DNA from 4 places in the Streptomyces sp. NBC_01190 genome. Region 3 is predicted to be linked to each of the others. Evidence: riboswitches for the same ligand, from Rfam matches in the RefSeq annotation. Region 3 holds a riboswitch; each other region holds the start of a gene.
The links. Region 3 has a riboswitch for cyclic di-AMP ahead of OG519_RS04535 (peptidoglycan DD-metalloendopeptidase family protein). Riboswitches for the same ligand answer to the same signal wherever they lie in the genome.

Region 1 (4,202 bases), 2.3 Mb from region 3:
TGCTACTTCCAGCACTGGATGGTCGGCCTCGGCCGCCCGGCCTTCGAGGCGGCGGTCGCCGACGCCGACGTGCTCGCCTACGCGCCTGAGGTCCTGCGGCTGTCCGGCCGCCCCCGGGCCGCGTGGCCCGAGGACGCCTGGCCGCAGTGGGAGTCGCTCGGCTGGCTCGCCCCGGAGGCGTATCAGCAGCTCACCGGCGCCGGGGAGGAGAGCGGCGCGTCCTTCCGCGCCGCCGCCCGTACGCTGCTCGACTCCGCCGCGTGCCGCCCGCCCGGGCTCACCCCGGCCGGCCACCGCTGGTCGGTCCTCGACGAGCCGGAGTCGGTCCGCCGCCTTCCCCGGCTCACCGCGATGTTCCCGCTGGGCCCGGCGGACGACGCGGCGGCGTTGGTTCAGACGCCGTTGACCAGGCGGATATAGCGGACCCAGTCCCAGTTGGGACCGGGGTCGGTGTGGTCGGCGCCGGGCACCTGGGAGTGGCCGAGGATGTGATCGCGGTCCTTGGGGATGCCGTACTTGTCGCAGACGGCCGCGGTGAGGGCGGCGGAGGCGTGGTAGAGGGCGGTGGTGAAGTACGAGGGGTCGTCGACCCAGCCCTCGTGCTCGATGCCGATGCTGCGGGTGTTGTAGTCCCAGTTGCCCGCGTGCCAGGCCACGTCGTGCTCGCGGACGCACTGGGCGATGGCGCCGTCGGCCGAGCGGACGACGTAGTGCGCGGTGGCGGCGTGCTCGGGGTCCTGGAAGAGGCTGATGGTGTCGGTGAAGGTCTCCTGGGTCACATGGATCACCACCAGTTCGACCGGGTACGTCGAAGGGCGGTTGGCGGCCGTGTAGTTGGCGGTGCTGGCCGGCGCCCAGGCGGCGCCGGGGTAGTCGACCGCCGTCGCCGCGGACGCGGTGCCCGCTGCGACGGCCAGTCCGCCCGTGAGGGCCGCGCCGGCGCCGAGGGCGAGGCCGCGGCGGAGCAGGGAGCGGCGGTCGGGGTCTTCGGGGAGCGGGTGAGGCGCCGCGGCGGGGAGCGGACCGGAGGGCGCGGGACGGGCGTCGGGGTGCGCCTCGGGGTGTGTCCCGGGGTGTGTGCCGCTTCGTTGGGGTCGGTTGGCTCGTAGCATGGCGGGCTCCCGGTGGGGTCGGTCGTGGGGGTCGACTACTTGTACGGGTCCATGACAAGGGCGGAGCCTGCTCATCGTGGCGCCGGGACGCCCGGCCCGCCTAGGGCGTGTTTTAGAAGTCCCGTCTGTCTCACGGCGTCTGGCACGCACGCTCGCTGCGTTGTCGGGCTCATCCGAGTAGGCCCACTACGAGGACGACCCTCCGCCTTGCGATCGCACGCACCAGACGCCGTGAGCCCCGCCCTGCGGGCGGACGACGCTACTTCTAAAACACGCCCTAGCGATGCGCCCATGGTCAGAGGCCTGGACCTGTGGCGCCGATCGCATACGACCACCAAGCCCACCTCCTGTCGCCCCGTCACCGTGTCATTTCGTTGACATTCGCTCACTGAACGTAGCTGTCCGGTCAGCTTTACATAACAACTGACACACACTCACGTCACCGCTCGGCCACACCGAGTGCCCGCATTGCCCCGCTTGGGGGACTGATGCCGGATTGCTTCCGCAGCCCAACTCTCCGATTCGGCTTGGAAAACCTCTCCGGCTCTATTAACGTTCGATAACGCAGCGCGGTCGTCACCACCGCCGTAAGAGGCGGCACCGTGCGCTTGCCGAATCCCGTCCGCGGGAACCGGGGACCCAACACCTGGGGTGAATCGGGCAGCAGCCAGGCCCGTAGGAGACCTTCCTGCTCCGAACCCGTCAGCTAACCCGGTAGGCGAGAGGGAAGGAAAGGAGTGCGCCCACAGTGGCGTCGAACCAACCTGCCTACGCACCTGCCCGGCCCGAGAGTGGATCCGCCGGGGAGTGGGACGAGTTTCCCGCGGGCTTCCCCGTCGACTACCGGGCTGACTACCCGACAGATGGTTCGGCGGCCGGCTCGACCGAGCGGCCCGCTGCCGCCCCGCTGCCGCTGCCCCTTCCCGTCGCGGACCCCATGACCCTCACCGTGCCCGTACCCCGGCAGCGGACCCTTGCCCGTGGCTCCGCGGCCCTCGGCATAGCGGCGATGGCCGCCGTCGGGGCGGGCGGGGTGGCCGCCGCGGCGACCGGCACCGTAGCGGGACCCGGTCTCGCGCCGGCGCCGCTGCCCGTATCGGCGCCGGTCACCGTGCCGGACGCCGCGCCCGTCTCCGTACCTGATTCCGTACCGGATTTCGTGCCGCGGTCCGCGCCGCTCCCGGCGCCGGCCTCCGTACCGGAAACGCCGCCGGCGGCCCCCCGGTCCCGGCCGCAGCCGCTGCCGGAGCTGGCGCCGGTCAGCGCCCCCGCCCCCCTCAGCACTCCCGCCCCCCTCGACGCCCCCGCTTCCGACGAGCCCGCGACCGCGCTCCCCGACCCGGGCGCGGCGCTGCTGACCCGGATCGTCACCCAGGCCACCGAGGCCCGGGACGCCGTCGCCCGCGGCGAACGGGAAGCCGCCGACAAGGCCGCCGCGCAGCAGGCCGCTCGCGCCGCCGCCGAGCGGAAGGTGCGCGAGCAGGCCGCCGCCGCGAAGGCCGCCGCCGAGGCGAAGGCGAAGGCCGAGGTGGCAGCCGCCGCCCGCGCCGAGGCCGAGCGGGTCGCCCGGTTCGCCGCCTCCTACATCAAGCCGGTCTCCTGCTACACCCTCACCGCGGGCTTCGGCGAGTCCGACCCGTGGGGCAACATCCACGCCGGGCAGGACTTCAACGCCCCCACCGGCACCCCGGTCCACGCCGTCCACGGCGGTACGGTCACCTCGGCCGGCTGGGCGGGCGCGTACGGCTACCGGGTGGTCGTCGCCCTCGATGACGGTACGGAGCTGTGGTACTGCCACCTCTCCACGATGGTCGTCACCGCGGGCCGCGTCACCACGGGCGACACGATCGGCCGAGTGGGCGCGACCGGAAACGTCCCGGCGCCCCATCTCCACCTGGAGGTCCGCCCCTCGGGCGGCGACGCGGTCGACCCGCTGCCGTGGCTCGTGGCGCACGATGTGGCGGTCTGAGGCGGCGCGGTTCGCTCGATCGGGGCATCGGTTCGGCCGGTGGCCGGGCGGGGCGCCAGTGGACGCGCTACGGTGGCGGTGCGGCCGGGCGGGTCCCGGTCGTGAGGTGTACGACGGGGTGGGCGGGCAGGCGGGGTAGGACCCGATCGGCCCGTGTGACCCGTCGTCCCAAGAACGTTCCGAGGCCGCGTGTCGGGCCGGCGGGCCGCTCGCCCGAAGGTGGCCGCCCAGGCCATCCGTACGGGACGGGTACGGCTCACGGGCCCTACGAACGGCCCGGTCCGGCCCGCCGCGGCACCGTACGACCTGTGCTCAGCGGCGCGACATCCCCCATACGCCGGCGGTCCTGGCTACTCCCCCCCAGCCTGGGCCGCCGGTCCTTTTCCCGGCCGGCCGGCTACTCCCCGCCGCGCCCGGCCACGAGCCAGGACGCCGCCGCCATGCCGCCGGCCAGCGCGAACACCGCCGGCCACGAGCCGACCTTCTTGGCCAGCGGATGCGCTCCGGCGAAAGCGGCGACGTAAGCCCCGGTGAGTCCGGCCGCGGTCGCCACCCCCGCCTGCCGCTGCCAGGACCGCGCGGCCACCGCTCCGGCGGCGACCAGCGCCACCCCGCCCAGCTCCCGCCGCTTGGTCCACCGGGCCACTCCGTACCCGCCGACCAATCCGCCCGCGGCCACCAAGCTCGCCGACACCCCAGCCATCGTGTTCCTCCTTGTCAGCGCTTGTCGGCGCTCGTAAGCACCTGTCAGCGCGCGTCAGCGCGGTACGGCGCGGTGGGCTGCCCTGTGCGGCCCGGTACGCCGATCACCCCCGAGGCTAGCCCGCCGCTCTTCCCGCGGTGGGTCCGCGGTGGCTACGCGGTGCCGCCGTGGTTCAGCCGTGGCGCCGAAGCGGCGCCGCGGGCGCCCTGGGGCCCGCGGCGAGTCGTCGCCGTGCCGGAGCCGTGGCTCCTCCGGGGGGACGCGCTAGGCTCCAAACATGGACAAATGTGTCGTTGAGCGCGGTCGCTGATGGGGCGACCGGTGGCGGCCGGTCCGGCCGGGACGATGCTGGAACCGACCCCGCTGGGCGCGGCCGTGGCCCTGATCGACCGCGGCGGCAACGTGCTGGCCTGGACGG
Region 2 (4,202 bases), 4.1 Mb from region 3:
CGCGCACTTCACCCGGCTGGCCGAGCGCAGCCCGCTGCCGCTGATCGTCTATCACGTCCCCTACCGCACCGCGCAGCCGCTCGACGTGACCACCCTGCGCGCGCTGGGACGGCTGCCGATGGTCATCGGCGTCAAGCTGGCGGTCGGCGGCATCGACCAGGACACCGTGGAACTGCTCGGCGATCCGCCGCCGGGCTTCGCGGTGCTCGCCGGGGACGACCTCTTCGTCTCGCCGCTGCTCGCCCTGGGCGCCGCGGGCGCGATCCTCGCCTCGGCGCACCTGGCGACCGAGCGGTTCGTGGAGCTGGCCGCCGCGTGGCGGGTGGGCGACGTCGTCCGGGCGCGGGCGCTCGGGCACGGGCTGGCCCGGCTGTCGGCCGCCGCCTTCGGCGAACCGAACCCCACGGTCATCAAGGGGGTGCTCCACGCGCGCGGCCTCGTCCCTACCCCCGACGTACGGCTGCCGCTGCTGCCCGCCGGACGCGCGGCGCTGGACGCGACGCTGAGCCGGCTGGCCGAGGTGGCGGGTGGGCCGGCCAAGCCCGACGAGCGGGCCAGGCCGAACGAGCCGGCCTGGCTGGATGAGCGGGCCTGGCTGGATGAGCGGGCCTGGCTGGATGAGCGGGCCCTGCCGAACAAGCCGGCCAGGCCGACCGGAAAGGCTGATCCGGCGGGGCTGGCGCACGCGGCAAACCCCGCCGTTCCGGGCGATCCGTCCTAGGCGATGCGGCGGGCCGCCGCGAAGGGCATCCAGCTCATCGGGGCGATCTCCACGACGGCGCCGGTGTGCGGGGCGTGCACGACCTGGCCGTTGCCGAGGTAGATACCGACGTGGCTGATGCCGGAGTAGAAGAAGACGAGGTCGCCGGGGCGGAGGTCGGCCTCGGAGACGGACGTGCCGTCGGTGACCTGGTCCCAGGTGGTGCGGCCGATCTTGATCCCGGCGGCGGCGTACGCGGCCTGGGTGAGGCCGGAGCAGTCGTACGCGCCGGGGCCGGTGCCGCCCGAGACGTAGGGCTTGCCGCGCTGCGCGAGGGCGAACTGGATCGCGGCGGCGGCGCGGCCGGAGGCGGGGCCGTTGTAGTTGTAGCTCGCGCTGGACGCGGACGAACCGGACGACGAACTACCGCCGGCACTGGACTTGGCGAACCCGGTCGAAGACGCCGGCGGCCTGTTCATCGCGGCGATCCGCGCGCGCTGCTCGGCGTTGAGGCTGTTGAGCAGCTTCTGGGCGGCGGCCAGCTTCGCCGACACGTTCTTCTTCTGGGCGGCCAGCTTCGCCTGCGCGGAGGTGAGTTCGCTCAGGCTCGCACTGGCCTGGGAGCGCTGGATCGCCGCCTGCTCCTGCTGGATCTGGAACGTCTTCAGCGCCTGTTCCTGCGTGAGGGAGGCCCGGTCCATCATGTGGGTCTGCGCGAGGAACGCCTCGGGATTGGCCGAAAGCAGTAGCTGCGTGGTCGCGTCCATACCGCCCTCGCGGTACTGCTCGCTCGCGAACTGGCCGAGCACCCGGCGCGTCTCGTTGAGCTTCTCGGTCTTCTGCGCGACCTGCTCGAGCAGCTGATTGGCCTTGGCCCGCTGGGTGTCGGTCTTCTCCTTGGCCTGGTCGTACTGCTGGGTGGCCACCTCGGCCTGCTGGTTGAGGCTGTCGACCTGCTTCTTGACCTCGCTGATGGAGGGCTTGGCCGGCGCCGGAGCGGCGCTCGCGCCTTCGCTGAGCAGAGTGACGGACGCCAGGGCCGCCACCGCGGTGACTCCGACTGCCGCCCGGGGGGCGGAGGTGGTGAGTATGCGGGTACGCGGCTTGCGGTGCGACGCCAAGGAGGCGCTCCCTCCGTGTACCGCCGACCGGGTTAGCTGACGGGTTCGGGCGGGAAAGGTCGCCCTACGGTCCCGACGCCCTGCGGCGTCCGTCCCGATTCACCCCATATTGACTGCGTGGGTCCCCGGCTCCGGCCGGAGCCGGATTGAGCGGAGGTGACGTGTGCCGGCACTCGCACCGGCAGGAAGCAGGTCACCTAGCGGGCTACGCTAGTCAACTTCAGCGGCGCTTGGGAAGTTTGGATCGCAATGTGACCGAAATCGCTTTGTGATCATTCGGGTTGTGTTGGCTTCTGGGGGTTTGGCGGGGCCGGGGGGAGGGTCGTGCCGATGGTCTCGGGAGCCGCCGGGAGCCGATCGCCGGATCAATACGGGCGTACCGCGCCGTAGAAGGGCATTTCGGTGATGGGCGCGATCTTCACGACCGTCCCGGTGTGCGGCGCGTGGATCATCTCCCCGTCGCCTATGTAGAGCCCGACATGGCTGACGTCGCTGTAGAAGAAGATGAGGTCGCCCGGCTGGAGGTCGTCCTCCGACACCCGCGTGCCGACGTTCACCTGGTCGTAGGTGGTCCGCGGCAGGTCGATGCCGGCCGCTTTGTAGGCCGCCTGCGTCAGTCCGGAGCAGTCGAACGAGTCCGGCCCGGTCGCGCCCCACACGTACGGCTTGCCGATCTGCTTCTGCGCGAACGCGATGGCCTGCTCGGCGACCGAGGAGTTGACCGGCGATGTGGGCGCGTCGGCGCCCTTGCTGCCGGCGGCCGCCGCCGCCTCCTGTTCGGCCTTCGCCTTCGCCTTCTCCTTGGCCGCCAGCGCCGCCGCCTTCGCCTTGGCCTCGGCCTCCTGCTTGGCCGCGAGCGCCGCCAGCCGCTGCTTCTCCTGCGCGGTCAGGCTGTTGAGCAGGTGCTGCGCCTGGCCCAGTTTGTCCTGTACGTCGCTCTTGGCGGCCTTGAGCTGGGTCTGCTGGGCGGTGAGCACATCCAGGCTCTTGGCCGCCGCGAGCCGCTGCCGGCTGGCCGCCGCCTGCTGGGTGCGGTACGAGTCCACCGCCGACTTCTGCCGCTTGGCCATCACGTCGGTCAGGTGTACCTGGTCCACCAGCGACGACGGGTCGGGCGCCAGGAGGTAGCGGGTGGTGGTCGTGTCACCGCCGTCCCGGTACTGCGCGGCGGCGTAGAGCCCGAGCACCCGGCGGGAGTCGTTGAGCGCCTGCGTCTTCTGGGCCGCCTGCGCCAGCAGTTTGTTGACGGTGACGTTCTGCCGGTCCGTCTTCTCCTTGGTGCCGTTGTACTTCTCGGTGGCGACCTCGGCCTGGTGGAACAGCGAGTCCACCTTCGCCTTGACCGACGCGATCGACGGCTGCGCGGGCTTGGCGGGCGCGGGAGTCGCGCTCGCGCTCTCGGTCATCAGCGTCACGGTGGCCAGCGCCGCCGTCGTGAGCCCCACGGCCGCTCGGGGGCCGGGGGCGCTCAGTATCGCGGTACGGGCCTTACGGTGCGTCGCCATGGCGGGCGGACTCCTTCCGGACGCTCTGCCTGGTGCCGCACCGTAACCAAAGCGGTGGCCTGCTGGGAAGAGCGGTGTCCGATAGGCCCGATACCTTTTCGTAATGTTTTGCCGAACCCCTCGCCGCCCCCCGCTACGGTCACGGAAGGCGACAGAGGGGTTACGGCGACGGCGGTGGTTCGGCGCGGGCACCGACGGCATCCGCGTGCTGAATGTGCCGACCGGAATCGACCAGATCCGATCAGCCCGGCTCAGCCGACCCCGACCGAACCGGCGGCACTAGACTCGGTCAGCGATGAGCAGCCTCTTTGACGATAACTTCCTGGCCGGTTTCGACGCCGCCGCCAACGGCCCGTCCGACGCCGCGGCGCACGAACCGCCGGAGCCGGCGGACGGACCTGGCGACCCCGGCGAGCCGGGCTGGCGCGGCGGCCCTGAGGGTCCCGATGGTCCTGGCGACCCCGACGGTCCCGGCTACCCCGGCGGCCCCGGCGGTCCCGAAGAGGAGGACGTACCGCACCACCTCTTCGGCGACCGGTTCGACGGACCGCCGCGTGACGCGCACTACCGCGACGGTGCCGCCCGCCCCGTCGCCGACCCCGCGAAGCTGCTCGAAGGGCTCAACGAGCAGCAGCGCGCGGCCGTGGAGCACGCCGGCGGACCGCTGCTCATCGTGGCCGGCGCCGGCTCGGGCAAGACCCGGGTGCTGACCCACCGCATCGCGCACCTCCTGGGCGCCCGGCAGGTCCACCCCGGCTCCATTCTCGCCATCACCTTCACCAACAAGGCGGCCGGCGAGATGAAGGAGCGCGTCGAGGAGCTGGTCGGCCCGCGCGCCAACGTCATGTGGGTGTCCACCTTCCACAGCGCCTGCGT
Region 3 (4,202 bases):
GTGCCATCTCATGGTGGTACTGCTCGACGAACGCCCCGAAGAGGTCACCGACATGCGGCGCGGTGTGCGCGGCGAGGTGATCTCCTCCACCTTCGACCAGCCGGCCAGGCAGCACATCGCGGTCGCCGAACTCGCCGTCGAGCGGGCGAAGCGACTGGTGGAGCTGGGGCAGGACGTGGTGATCCTGCTGGACTCGCTGACCCGGCTGTGCCGGGCGCACAACACGGCCGCCGCCGGCAGCGGCCGCACCCTGTCCGGCGGGGTGGACGCGGCGGCGCTGATCGGTCCCAAGCGCTTCTTCGGCGCGGCACGGCTGGCCGAGGAGGGCGGTTCGCTCACCATTGTGGCCACCGCGCTGGTGGACACCGGTTCACGCGCCGACGGCTTCTACTACGAGGAGCTGAAGAGCACCGGCAATATGGAGCTGCACCTCGACCGGGCCCTCGCCGAGCGGCGGATCTTCCCCGCGGTGGACGTCACCGTCTCCGGTACGCGGCGCGAGGAACTGCTGATCCCGGCCCCCGAGCTGTCGGTGGTGCGCGGCCTGCGGCGGGCGCTGAGCGGCCGCGACGCCCAGTCCGGTCTCGAGGTCATGCTGGAGCGGATCCGCCAGACGCCGGACAACGCGGCCTTTCTGCGGCAGATCCAGGGCACGCTCCCCGGCTGAGCGGTCCGGGCCGCGCCCGGCCGGGGACCGCCCGGGCAGCCACCGCCCGGGCAGCCGAAGCCGCGAGCCCGGCCGGCTGGTGGGCCGGGCGGGCTCGGGCAGGGGGACTCGGGGTGCGGAACGTCAGAAGGTGACGCCGTGCGAGGCCAGGTACGCGATCGGGTCGATGTCCGAACCGTAGGACGGCGTGGTGCGCACCTCGAAGTGCAGGTGCGGTCCCGTGACGTTGCCGGTGGCGCCGGAGATGCCGATCTCCTGGCCCTCGGTCACCGTCTGGCCGGCCGACACCAGCGGCTGGGTCAGGTGCCCGTACAGGGTGTACTTGCCGTCGGCGTGCTTGATGATCACGTCGTTGCCGTAGGCGCCGTCGGCGCCCGCGGAGTAGACCGTGCCGGCCGCGACCGCGTGCACCGGGGTGCCGGAGCCGACCAGGAAGTCGACCCCGGTGTGGTAGCCGCTGGACCACATGGAGCCCTCGGCGTGGTACGGGGTGCCGATGGCGGCGTCGCCGACCGGCTTGGTGTAGCCGGAGTCGGCGGCCACGGGCTTGGCGGCGAGTTCGACGCCGACCGGAGCGGCCTTGGCGGCCGGCGCCGGGGCGGGGGCCGCGGCGGGCTTCGCCGGTGCGGCGGCGGGCTTCTGCGCCGTGCCGGGGTGCAGCACGAGGTGCTCGCCCGGGCGGATCAGGTTGGGGTCGGCCCCGATGACGGCCTTGTTCTCCTGGTAGAGCCGGTGCCAGCCGCCCACCACATGGTGGGTGCGGGCGATCTTGGAGAGCGTGTCGCCGGGCGCCACCACGTAGCCGCCCGGCTTGGCGTGCCCCGCCGGGTGGGTGGTCGCGGACGCCGGCGCGGCGGGCGCGGCCGAGGCGGTGGCGGCGCCGACCAGCGGCACCGCGAGGGCGGCGGCCCCGGTGCCGGCCACGACGCAGATACGGGTGAGCCGGCTGAGGCCGGTCTTGCGATGCTGTCCCTTTGCGGGCATGGGGAAGAGTCCTCTCCTACGCCTGCGAGGTGAGCTGTCGGGTTCGGGCAGGAGATGCCCGGCCATCGCGTCGTACCGGCGCGCGCTGCGCGCGGGATACGGGCGGTGTCTTCACCCCGAGCCGTCCGCGTGGTGCGTGACGGCGACTTACCTGGGTCCCCCGCTCCTGCCACGGTGTTCGAGTGTCCGGCGTTCCGGGCGGCGGCAGGATTAGGCGATCCGCCCGACGGTCTGGGTGCGGGCGTCGGCCCGCAGACCGGAAGCTAGACGCTGCTCGGCGCGGGGAGCAACCATGGCCGAGTTTTCGGGCATTCGGGATCTTCCGGCCGTTCACCCCCCGCGACCGGCCGTCTTCGGCGTGTGTACGCGCCGCTCACCCGATGTCGAGCAGCGGGGGACCCACCGTGACAAACCGGCATGATCGCCTACCGAACGCGTCCACGCCTGTTCGAACGGTGTTCATGTCGTGATGCCGCTCACGCCCTCGAATAAAGAGCGGTTGAATGACCGGATTGGCAGGATCGGCGGCTTATTTCGCTTTCTGGCCGAGACGGTCGGCTCAGTAGGTACCCGGTGTGCCGCCGATCCGCGCGTCGAGCGTCCGGCTGAGCCGGTAGGCGACCGGCCGGAAGCCGAAGGCCGGCCAGTGCCCGGCCGCCGACCCGGACGCGGACGGCCAGCGCGCCGACATATAGCGGTGCCCGTTGTCGTAGGCCCAGGCCAGGGCGGTGGCGAGCAGCACCCGGCTGATCCCCTCGCCGCGGGCGGCGGGTTCCACGTACGCCTCGGCCAGTTCCACGCACGACTCCGGCACCACCGGGTCGGGGATCGCCGGGTGGAGCAGCACCATGCCGATCTCCTCGCCCCGGCGGGCCGCGATCCAGGCGCCGCAGCGGGGGTCGGCGAGGGCGTCCGCGTAGCGCAGCCGCAGGGCGGCCAGCGCGCGCTCGGGCTGGGGCTGGAAGATGCCGGCCTCGCGCTGCCGGCGCGAGGACTCGGCGGCCATCCGGCCGATCTGCGGCAGGTCGCCGGGGCCCGCCCGGCGGATGCCGAGCCCTTCGACACCGCGGGGCTGCCGCCCGCGCGGCTTGACGCCCATCAGGCCGTGCACCAGTTCACGGCCGAAGCCGAGGTCGGACCAGGGCGCGGTGGCGGTGTCGCCGGCCGGCACCCACGCGTAGTGCACCATCCGCCGGTCGGCGACCAGCCGGGCGGCGACCCGCAGGTAGAGCGCGCGCAGCACCTCGCTCTCCCGGCCCGCGGGCAGCGAGTGGCCGCCGTGCGGGACCAGCGCGGAGCGCGGGTGACTGCGGAGCCCCGCCGGGTCGTCGGGGGTGAGGTCGACCGGGATCGCCGCGAGGTGCCCGATCAGATTGCCGTCGCCGTCCAGCGCGCGGCAGGCTTCGAGGCCGGGCGCGGTGTGCAGCTTGCCGAGCAGTTCCTCGCCCCGCACCGGGCCGTCGGCGAGCCAGGAGCGCTGGGACGGCGGGCGGCGGGCGCGCGTGAACCAGCGGTCGTAGCGCTGTGCGGCCAGGGGTATGTGCTCGGTGGTCAGCGGCGCGATGGCGACAGTCATGGTGCTCGTGGACGCTAGCGGGGCGCGCGCCCTCACGGCAAGGCGGCCCGGCCCGCCGTGGGAACGGGGTGCGGTCCGTCCGCCGGGCGGGGGTTCAGCCGGTCCAGGCCGGGTGGCGGGGATCGTCGGCGCGGACCAGCACATCGGCGGCCTCCTCCGGCATCGCCTCGTGCGCGTAACGGTCGTAGGCGGGCAGCGTCCACCGCTGGTCGGCCGGGGTGCGGCGCTCCAACGCGGCCCGGGAGAGCCGCAGATGGACGGTGAGGTCGAGCGGCAGCCCCTGGCCGAGCAGCAGCGGTCCGTCGAGTACCAGGACGCCGCCCGGCGGCAGTTGGACGTAATCGGCCCGGGTGGAGCGGTCGGTGCGCGGGTCGCGCAGCGACGGCAGCGCGCGTCCGGTGCCGCCCGGGCCGAGCGGCTCCAGCACCTCGCGGCGCAGCGCGCCGGTGTCGAGCCAGAGTTGGTAGTAGGCGTCGACGTCCTCGTGTCCGTACTCCAGGCGCAGCGAGGCGGGGCGCCAGAAGCTCTCCGCGCGGACCCGGAGCGCGGGGTGGCCGAGGGCGGGCAGCGCGGCGGCCAGGGCGTCGGCGAGGTTCCCGGTGCCGGCGGCGGGGGCGCCGTCGACCGCGACCCGCCACCAGGGTCCGGGCGGTGGGGTCGTCGCGACGCGTTCGGCGAGGATCTCGGCCAGCCGGGGCCAGGTGATCGGGGTGAGCTGCACACCGCCCATCCTGGCCCATCCGGCCCGGCACGGAACGGATGGGCCAACCGGGAAGGCGGGGGCCGGCCCGGGTCGGCTCTCACTCGTTCGGACTCGTCCGGCGAAAGCGGTCGTGTTTCTTGCCGGGCCGGACGGCCGGACGGAGCGGATACGGAGTGATACGGCGTGATACCGCGTCAGCGGCCAGGTCAGCGGGGAACCTCGGACCCGGCCCGGGGCGAGGCGGGTCCGAGGCGGGGGGCGCGCTCTCATCC
Region 4 (4,202 bases), 1.8 Mb from region 3:
GGCAGAACGGCCGGATCGGCCGAGTCCGCAGGTCAACAGGACCGACGCGGTGGGCGCGGGCGCGTAGGGCCAGAATGAAAGGCGACCGCAATGCTCTCGTCAGGCAACGGCCGGCACCGCCGTCCCCGACCGACCCCCGCGGCCGTGGTGACCATGGCGACGGCCGCCGCGACGGGCGCCGGCATCGCCCTTCCGCTCTTCGGCGCCGCCACCGCACAGGCCGCGGACCCCAGTACGTGGGACCGGGTCGCCTTCTGCGAGACCGGCGGCCTGTGGCAGGCCAACACCGGCAACGGCTTCTACGGCGGCCTCGCCATCACCCAGGACACCTGGGACCAGTACGGCGGTGACGCGTACGCCAAGCGCCCCGATCTCGCCACCGAGGCCCAGCAGATAGCCGTGGCCGAGAAGATGCTCACGAATCTCGGCCCGGGCGCCTGGCCGGGCTGCGAGGAGGGCACCGGTCTGCTGCCGGACAGCCCGCCCACCGATCCGACCGCCGCGCCCACCCCGGCGCAGCCCGGCGAGCACACGCCGGCTCCGACCCCGGACCCCTCGGCGCCGGTCGCCACGCCCACCGCCCCCACCGCGGATCCCTCGGCGCCCGCCACGACCCCCGGTGTCCCGGTCACGCCCACCACGCCGCCGACGACCGGGATGGGCAACCCGGGCGATCCGAGCGACCCCGGCGACCCGGCTACCGACCCCACCACCCCGGTGACGCCGTCCACCCCGCGGACCCCCGCGCCGCCCGCCACCGTCACGCCGCCGCCCGCCACGCCGGGCTCCGGCGCGAGCACGCTGGCCCCCACCGACTCCTCCGGCGCCACGGTCGCCCCGCCGGACGCGAGCAGCGGCACGGGACGGCACGCGAAGCCGTACAGCCCGACCGACGAGGAGCTCGCCGCCCAGGACCAGGCCACCCGGACCCAGGTCTTCGCGATCGCCGACGGCGGCCCGGCGAGCCCGACCGCTACCGATACCACCAACAAGGGTGAGGATTCGCGCACTTCGCCCACGGGTCACTACACGATCGGCGCCGGCGACTCGCTCTCCGGCATCGCGCGGGCCGAGCGCGTGGACGGCGGCTGGCGCCACCTCTACGACGTCAACCGGCAGGCGATCGGCGCCAACCCGAACCTCATCAAACCAGGACAGATCATCAACCTCGACTGAGAAAAGGGGAAATGAGGGTCGGCCGACAAACCGGACGTACCGCTCGCCTCCTCGCTGTGGGGATGTGACAAGCCTCTCTCGGGCCGCTGTGACCACCCGCTTGCGGAGCGCTGAAATCGACCGCTGTGACCTGCGGTTCTTGTCCTGACCCGAGCGCGTGGGCCCAGTTGGCCGACGTGATCGGGGTGTTTGTCCTATCTGCTGCCTTGTGCTTAACGTTTCCACGCTCGCCACAGCGGGCCCCGCCGGGCAGAACGCCGAGTCCTGCCGCCGCCCGACGGGAACAGCCGACGCGAAAGCGCCGCAGGCAGGAGCGGGGGACCCAAGGTCTTCCGCCGGGACCCCGGCCGTACGCCGCCGCAGCACCGGACAGCACACGCCCACGCTGCGGACGTACACCAGGACGGGGACCGGCTTGGGGTGAAGCCGAGATGGCCGCGATGAGCAACAGGCGGTCCGGCCGGGCAACTCACGCCCGAACCCGACAGCTCACCTCGTAGGCGTCGGTGAGGACTGAATTCATCATGGGTAAGCACCGTCGTGCCTCAAAGCTTGTCCGATACGCCGCATTCGCCGGAGTCGCCGGCACCGCGATCGCCGTACCGCTGATCGGCGCCACCTCCGCCTCCGCCGCTTCGGTCGCCACCTGGGACGCGGTGGCGCAGTGCGAGTCCGGTGGCAACTGGTCCATCAACACCGGCAACGGCTACTACGGCGGCCTCCAGTTCTCCCAGTCGAGCTGGGAAGCGGCCGGTGGCCTCCAGTACGCGCCGCGCGCCGACCTCGCCACCAAGGACCAGCAGATCGCCGTCGCCGAGAAGCTGCTCGCGCTCCAGGGCCCGGGTGCCTGGTCCTGCGCGTCGGCCGGCGGCCTGACCGCGGGTGGTCCGGCGCCGGACATCAACTCCGGCGGCTCGTCGTCCGCGTCGTCCTCGGCGCCCGCTCCGGCAGCGTCGTCGGCGTCGTCGTCGTCATCGTCGGCGGCCTCGTCATCGTCGTCGAACACCACCGCCCCGGCCCCCGCCAAGGCGCCGAAGCCCAGCACCCCGACCCACACCACCACCCACCACAAGGGGTTCCGCAAGGGCCACGGCGAGTACACCGTGGTCGGCGGCGACACCCTGTCCCGGATCGCCGCGTCGCACCACGTCAAGGGCGGCTGGCGGAAGCTGTACGACCTCAACCGCGGCATCGTCAACAACCCGGACCTCATCTTCCCGGGCCAGCACCTGCACCTGCGCTGACCACGCCCGCCGCGCGGCCTCCACACAGCCGCGCGACGGCTGTTGGCCGAACAGCGGATTGACGGCAGCCGAACCCCTCGACCGCCCCGGCCGGGCACGCCCTCCCCCAGGTGTGCCCGGCCGGGGTATTACGTCTCCGGTGCGGGGGCGAGCGCCTCCCCGGACGCCGAAGCCGGTTAGGCTCGTCCCGGAAAAAGAAGAGAAGACATCGAAGCCTGCTGAGAAGGAGACAACGTGCCGTCCATCGACGTCGTCGTAGCCCGGGAAATCCTCGACTCACGAGGCAACCCCACTGTCGAGGTGGAGGTCGGCCTCGACGACGGCAGCACGGGCCGTGCGGCAGTCCCGTCCGGCGCCTCCACCGGCGCCTTCGAGGCACTGGAACTCCGTGACGGCGACAAGAACCGCTACCAGGGCAAGGGCGTCGAGAAGGCCGTCCTCGCCGTGATCGAGCAGATCGGCCCCGAGCTGGTCGGCTACGACGCCACGGAGCAGCGCCTCATCGACCAGGCGATGTTCGACCTGGACGCCACCCCGGACAAGTCCTCGCTCGGTGCCAACGCCATCCTCGGCGTCTCGCTCGCCGTCGCCCACGCCGCCTCCGAGGCGTCCGACCTGCCGCTCTTCCGCTACCTCGGCGGCCCGAACGCGCACGTCCTGCCGGTCCCGATGATGAACATCCTCAACGGCGGTTCGCACGCGGACTCCAACGTGGACATCCAGGAGTTCATGATCGCGCCGATCGGCGCCGAGTCCTTCTCCGAGGCGCTGCGCTGGGGCGCCGAGGTCTACCACACGCTCAAGGGCGTGCTGAAGTCCCGCGGCCTGTCCACCGGTCTGGGCGACGAGGGCGGCTTCGCGCCGAACCTGGAGTCCAACCGCGCCGCCCTCGACCTCATCATCGAGGCCATCAAGCAGGCCGGCTACGCCCCCGGCCAGGACATCGCGCTCGCCCTGGACGTCGCCGCCTCCGAGTTCTACAAGGACGGCAAGTACCAGTTCGAGGGCGAGGACAAGTCCGCCGCCGAGCTGACCGAGTACTACGAGGACCTGGTCGCCTCGTACCCGCTGGTCTCCATCGAGGACCCGCTGTACGAGGACGACTGGGCCGGCTGGAAGGTGCTCACCGACAAGCTCGGCACCAAGGTGCAGATCGTCGGCGACGACCTGTTCGTCACCAACCCGGAGCGGCTCCAGCGCGGCATCGACAACGCCACCGCCAACGCGCTGCTGGTCAAGGTCAACCAGATCGGCTCGCTGACCGAGACCCTGGACGCGGTCGAGCTGGCCCAGCGCAACGGCTACAAGTGCATGATGTCGCACCGCTCCGGCGAGACCGAGGACGTCACCATCGCCGACCTGGCCGTCGCCACCAACTGCGGCCAGATCAAGACCGGCGCCCCGGCCCGCTCCGAGCGCGTCGCCAAGTACAACCAGTTGCTCCGCATCGAGGAGATCCTGGACGACGCGGCGGTCTACGCCGGGCGCTCGGCGTTCCCCCGCTTCAAGCACTGAAAGCGCCGCGGGCGCTGAACCGCCCAGGGTATTGAGCCGGACGGCTCGGCGCCCCGCCTCCGTATGTCCCCGCACCCGGTCCCGTACCGTGGGCGGGGACATACGGGATATACGGGAGCAAGGCGGCCGGCAGGAACGGCGAGGGGAGTCACGGCGTGGAGGCGGACCGGTTCTCCACCGCGGCCCGGCTGAAGGCCATCGGCCAGGAGGCGCAGGCCCGGGTCTACCGTGCCGCGACCCGGCGCCCGGTGCGCCGCAACAAGCTCA

Region 1: linked by a shared signal. The riboswitch ahead of OG519_RS14135 (peptidoglycan DD-metalloendopeptidase family protein) and the one ahead of OG519_RS04535 (peptidoglycan DD-metalloendopeptidase family protein) in region 3 are both predicted to bind cyclic di-AMP.
Region 2: linked by a shared signal. The riboswitch ahead of OG519_RS21670 (NlpC/P60 family protein) and the one ahead of OG519_RS04535 (peptidoglycan DD-metalloendopeptidase family protein) in region 3 are both predicted to bind cyclic di-AMP.
Region 4: linked by a shared signal. The riboswitch ahead of OG519_RS12110 (transglycosylase family protein) and the one ahead of OG519_RS04535 (peptidoglycan DD-metalloendopeptidase family protein) in region 3 are both predicted to bind cyclic di-AMP.

The regions. Positions count from the first base shown of each region.
Region 1 is NZ_CP108580.1:3,425,682-3,429,883, reverse strand. It holds gene OG519_RS14145 (DUF4240 domain-containing protein) at 1-420, shown strand, start outside; gene OG519_RS14140 (N-acetylmuramoyl-L-alanine amidase) at 393-1,112, opposite strand; cyclic di-AMP (ydaO/yuaA leader) riboswitch at 1,712-1,848, shown strand; gene OG519_RS14135 (peptidoglycan DD-metalloendopeptidase family protein) at 1,861-3,081, shown strand; gene OG519_RS14130 (hypothetical protein) at 3,479-3,784, opposite strand; gene OG519_RS14125 (SpoIIE family protein phosphatase) at 4,094-4,202, shown strand, end outside.
Region 2 is NZ_CP108580.1:5,150,546-5,154,747, forward strand. It holds gene OG519_RS21665 (dihydrodipicolinate synthase family protein) at 1-721, shown strand, start outside; gene OG519_RS21670 (NlpC/P60 family protein) at 718-1,821, opposite strand; cyclic di-AMP (ydaO/yuaA leader) riboswitch at 1,828-1,984, opposite strand; gene OG519_RS21675 (NlpC/P60 family protein) at 2,187-3,326, opposite strand; gene pcrA (DNA helicase PcrA) at 3,622-4,202, shown strand, end outside.
Region 3 is NZ_CP108580.1:1,076,087-1,080,288, forward strand. It holds gene rho (transcription termination factor Rho) at 1-667, shown strand, start outside; gene OG519_RS04535 (peptidoglycan DD-metalloendopeptidase family protein) at 791-1,651, opposite strand; cyclic di-AMP (ydaO/yuaA leader) riboswitch at 1,656-1,838, opposite strand; gene OG519_RS04540 (GNAT family N-acetyltransferase) at 2,211-3,227, opposite strand; gene OG519_RS04545 (uridine kinase) at 3,322-3,948, opposite strand.
Region 4 is NZ_CP108580.1:2,901,721-2,905,922, reverse strand. It holds gene OG519_RS12115 (transglycosylase family protein) at 91-1,176, shown strand; cyclic di-AMP (ydaO/yuaA leader) riboswitch at 1,544-1,694, shown strand; gene OG519_RS12110 (transglycosylase family protein) at 1,701-2,420, shown strand; gene eno (phosphopyruvate hydratase) at 2,655-3,935, shown strand; gene OG519_RS12100 (septum formation initiator family protein) at 4,091-4,202, shown strand, end outside.